Regions from separate parts of the Veillonella sp. AF36-20BH genome, predicted to be linked through region 2. Evidence: riboswitches for the same ligand, from Rfam matches in the RefSeq annotation. Region 2 holds a riboswitch; the other holds the start of a gene.

Region 1 (2,468 bases), on a different contig from region 2:
TTGGGCTACTACGGAGGTAACCACTGCCATACCATATACATGGCGGCTTTGGAATGATTTTAGATCGGCCATAATGCCAGCGCCACCACTAGGGTCGGTACCGGCAATTGTTAATGCTGTATGTAGTTTCATTATGCCTCCTTATGTAACAAATTACGTCGAGATAAGATTTGTAATACCACGAAGCCAATACAAGCTCCGCTAATAGAACTCATGGAGAAAGAGGTAATCAAGGTCAACAAGGCCAATGGTTTGCCTAGTAGAAAGTTAGCAATTGGATAGCTAATAAAAGCCCCGAGAATACCTGTACCTATGATTTCTCCTAGAGCCGCCGCCCATATGGAATTGTATTTCTTATATAAATAAGCAGATAACCAAGCCCCAATCATGCTACCAGGAAAGGCTAGCGGAGAGCCTAGTGCTAGTACATTACGTAAGCAAGAGGTACTAAAGGCGGCGCCTACGGAGAATCTCGCCCCAACTATAACGGCTAAGATCACATTTATCATATGTTGAAATGGAAAAATTCGGGCCGGGCCAATGGGAATCGACGTAGTCGATAAGACGACACCTAAGGCTACACATATACTAGCAATAATCAGTTTTTTCATAATACCTCCAACTAAATAAAAAATGAGACCACCTCAAATGGAATGGTCTCGTAATAGTTTGGTATTATGTTTCATTCCACTTCCCTACGCCAGTATTATCTGGATCAGGTCTAGGGTTTTGAATGATCAATCTCAGCAAAAGCACCCCTAGTGGCCATATATTTTTATACTCTAGTTATAACATCATTATACAATCTATGCAACAAAAGAATTGACGGTTCTCCCACCACCTCGTATAATGAAGCCATAACGGGGTGCTCACACGAGTGGGCTGAGAGTAAGCTAATGCTTTAACCCATAACCTGATTTGGATAATGCCAACGTAGGGAACATAGAGGATTAAAAGCCGAGTTCCCATGAGCTCGGCTTTTTCTATGACTTCCTGGCAAGGAGGACGTATGAAAGATACACACATTACACAACCACAGTTCGCCATGATATGGTTTGGTGCCGCCCTATCTATAGCGGAGATTATGACCGGCACCTATCTGGCACCCTTAGGCCTCACTCAAGGACTATATGCCATCATCTTAGGCCATATCATCGGCGGTATTCTGCTCTTTGGAGCAGGACTCATCGGTGGCCGTTTGCGGCAAGGCAGTATGAACACGACAGCCTTTAGCTTTGGTCCCTTAGGGGCAAAGGGCTTTGCCTTTTTAAATATGATCCAACTAATCGGTTGGACTAGTATCATGATTTACGATGCTATGCTTGCCTTACAAGAGCTGGCGCCCCTATCTCCTATGATTTGGACTATTGCTATTGGGGCGCTCGTCATTTTATGGCTCTTCATCGGTCTCCACAATACAGGCTATATTCAAGCTATCGTATCTGTTTTATTACTAGGCCTCACACTCTACATGGGAGTTCACATGATTTCTCAATGGCCTAGTGACAGTAGCTTCATGACTAATGGCAATATGAGCTTTATAGCAGCCCTTGAGCTATCAATCGCTATGCCACTGTCTTGGCTACCTCTCATCAGTGATTATACTCGTGAAAGCAAAAGCCCTTTCTCCGCATCACTAACAAGTGCTACCATCTACACCGTAACGAGTGTCGCCATGTACACCTTGGGCCTTAGCGCGGCGATCTTCGGCGGTGGGGACTCTATCATTACTATTATGATGAACGCAGGCCTTGGTCTTGCAGGACTCATCGTCATTATCTTCTCCACTGTAACTACGACCTTCATGGACGCTTACTCAGCTGGCGTATCTAGTACGACTATCTATAATGGAGCATCTAGTAAAGGCGTAGCTGTTATCGTAACCATTGTCGGCGCCATTGCAGCCATCCTATATCCGATGGACGATATTACAGAATTCCTATATCTCATCGGATCCGTCTTTGCTCCAATGATTGCCATCTTGTTGGCAGACTATTTTGTCAATCGCCAACAAGTGCAAACGCTATCGGCTTATCTAGTTCGCGGGTTGATTTGGGCTATAGCCGTAGGTTTATACCATTATATGTTGCATAGTGAAAGCTCCATAGGTGCAACACTACCAGCCTTTACAATAGCATTTATCGTAACATCCATCGTTGGATTCATAAGTAAAACTGCTAACACCTTACTATAAGCCCATCTTCACAGGTCCAGTGCCGATTTCCAACCATTTCGGCTTCGCTTTCATCATGGGTAACCCATACACATGGCACATCCCATTCGCGAATAATGGAAACAAGATCCTCTCGAACATGCTTACGTAAATTCCAGTCTAGTGCAGATAATGGTTCATCAAGAAGCAAGATGGTTGGTTTAGAGTAAAGAGCACGCCCCAATGCAACGCGTTGCTGCTCACCACCAGACAAGCTACCTGCTTTCGTTTTACGATATTTCTCAAGGCCTAAGCG
Region 2 (2,468 bases):
ACAACACAAGATGAATACCGTAATACAATCATGAAAAACGCGGCTCTCGCTCGTCGTTTTAATGAGGTAAAGGTAAACGCGCCATCTGCAGAGGATACTTTCAAAATCTTACAAGGCATTCGTCCATTGTACGAAGCGCATCATAATATTGAATTGCCAGATGCGGTGTTGAAAGCAGCTGTAGATTATTCCGTACAATATATTCCACAACGTAGCTTGCCTGATAAAGCTATTGATTTAATCGATGTAACAGCAGCTCACTTGGCATCTCAACATCCTGTAACAGATATTAAAACATTGGAAGCAGATATTGCTGATGCTAAAGCAAAACAAGAGGAATATGCTCAAAAAGAAGACTATGAATCTGCAATCAATGAAAAAATGCGCATTCAAAAGTTACAAGCAGAGCTTGATAACCATACAGAAAATCAAAAGGTGGTAGCTCAAGTAAACGACGTAGCCGAAGCCGTTGAAAGAATGACTGGTATTCCTGTATCTCAAATGGGGGCGTCTGATATCGAGCGCTTGAAAGACATGAAATCTCGTTTAGAAGCTCATGTAATCGGTCAAGATAAAGCAGTAGAAGCTGTATCTAAAGCAATTCGTCGTAACCGCGCAGGCTTTGACGAAGGTAATCGTCCAATCGGTAGTTTCTTATTCGTAGGTCCTACAGGTGTTGGTAAGACAGAATTAGCTAAACAATTAGCTCTAGATATGTTCGGTAACAAAGATGCAATCATTCGTTTGGATATGTCCGAATACAGTGATCGCACAGCCGTATCTAAACTAATTGGTGCTACAGCTGGTTATGTTGGTTACGAAGATAATTCCAACACATTGACTGAACGCGTACGACGTAATCCTTATTCCATCGTATTATTCGACGAAATCGAAAAAGCAGACCCTCAAGTTATCACATTACTTCTACAAGTATTGGACGATGGTCGCTTAACAGATGGTCAAGGTAACACAGTAAACTTTAAAAATACTGTTATCATTGCTACATCCAATGCAGGTTTCGGTTATGGCAATGACAATGATGATGAAAATAAAGTAGATGTAATGGAACGCATCGCTCCATTCTTCCGTCCTGAGTTCTTAAACCGTTTTAACGCAGTTATTGAGTTCAATCAATTGAGCAAAGAAGATTTGAAAAAAATCGTAGATTTGATGCTTGATCAAGTGAATAAAACTTTAGCTAAAAAAGATATCACTCTTGATGTAACAGATGCAGCTAAAGAATTGTTGATGGAACAAGGGTATGATAAAACTATGGGCGCTCGTCCATTACGTCGTGTTATCGAATCTGAAATCCGCGATAATGTAACTGATTTCTACTTGGATCATATCGACGCTAAACACTTGCTTGCTGATGTTAAGGATGGGCATATTGTAATCTCTGAAAAAGCAGATTCCGATAATAGCAAAGACCAAGATAAGGCTGAGAAATAAAGAATAGACGTAAAAGTGTCAGAATAATCATTTGACAAATCTGAATAAAGTAGTAATATTAATAGCATAATTATATAGTGAGTATGCAAGGGAGCCTATTATATAGGCTGAGAAAGGGCTGCGAGCACCTGACCTTTATACCTGATCGGGATCATGCCCGCGTAGGAAGCACGCTAATACTTAATACGGGTATCGATCATTTTGTTCGATACCCGTTTTTGCATACCTAACTATATATGTCTTTTATATAGGAGGATGTAAAAATGTTTATGACACAATTGGAATCGGCTGTGGCTGGCGTAGTTACGAAGGAAATGAAAGTAGTCGCAGAAAAAGAATGTATGGATGAAGAGGTATTACGCTCCCTAGTGGCAGCAGGAAAGGTTGTTATCCCTTGTAACAAACAGCATACTAGTATTTCGCCTGAGGGGATTGGCAAACGTCTTAGAACGAAAGTCAATGTTAATTTAGGTACATCGAAAGACGTTACTGATTATGATAGTGAAATTGAAAAGGTTAATCGAGCTATTAGACTTGGCGCAGAGTCGATCATGGATCTTTCCACTCATGGTGACACTCGTATTTTTAGACGTAAATTAATCGAGACATCACCAGTAATGATTGGTACGGTGCCTATCTATGATAGTGTCATTCATCATCAAAAAGATTTGGGTGAATTAACGGCTCAAGATTTCTTGGACACTATCCGATTACACGCTCAAGATGGTGTAGATTTTATTACTATCCACAGTGGTATTACGAGGAAAACAATAGATCAAATCAAGAATCATAAACGGATGCTTAATATTGTTAGCCGCGGAGGGAGTTTGGTATTTGCATGGATGAGCATGACAGGCCATGAAAATCCATTCTATGAATACTTTGATGAAATCTTAAAGATTTGCAAAGAATATGATGTTACTTTGTCTTTAGGTGATGCTTGTCGTCCGGGTTGCTTGGCGGATGCAACTGACGTGTGCCAAATTGAAGAACTTGTAAGGCTTGGTGAATTGGCA

What was found. A riboswitch is a leader RNA that binds a small molecule or an ion and turns the genes downstream of it on or off. The one in region 2 is predicted to bind thiamine pyrophosphate.
Region 1: another riboswitch for thiamine pyrophosphate. It lies ahead of cytX (putative hydroxymethylpyrimidine transporter CytX); the one in region 2 lies ahead of thiC (phosphomethylpyrimidine synthase ThiC).

The regions. Positions count from the first base shown of each region.
Region 1 is NZ_QTLR01000004.1:66,155-68,622, forward strand. Features, by position in the region: gene thiD (bifunctional hydroxymethylpyrimidine kinase/phosphomethylpyrimidine kinase) at 1-132, opposite strand, end outside; gene thiW (energy coupling factor transporter S component ThiW) at 132-611, opposite strand; TPP riboswitch at 676-770, opposite strand; TPP riboswitch at 852-957, shown strand; gene cytX (putative hydroxymethylpyrimidine transporter CytX) at 1,010-2,194, shown strand; gene DW000_RS06130 (ATP-binding cassette domain-containing protein) at 2,178-2,468, opposite strand, start outside.
Region 2 is NZ_QTLR01000011.1:5,465-7,932, forward strand. Features, by position in the region: gene DW000_RS09295 (ATP-dependent Clp protease ATP-binding subunit) at 1-1,452, shown strand, start outside; TPP riboswitch at 1,530-1,637, shown strand; gene thiC (phosphomethylpyrimidine synthase ThiC) at 1,716-2,468, shown strand, end outside.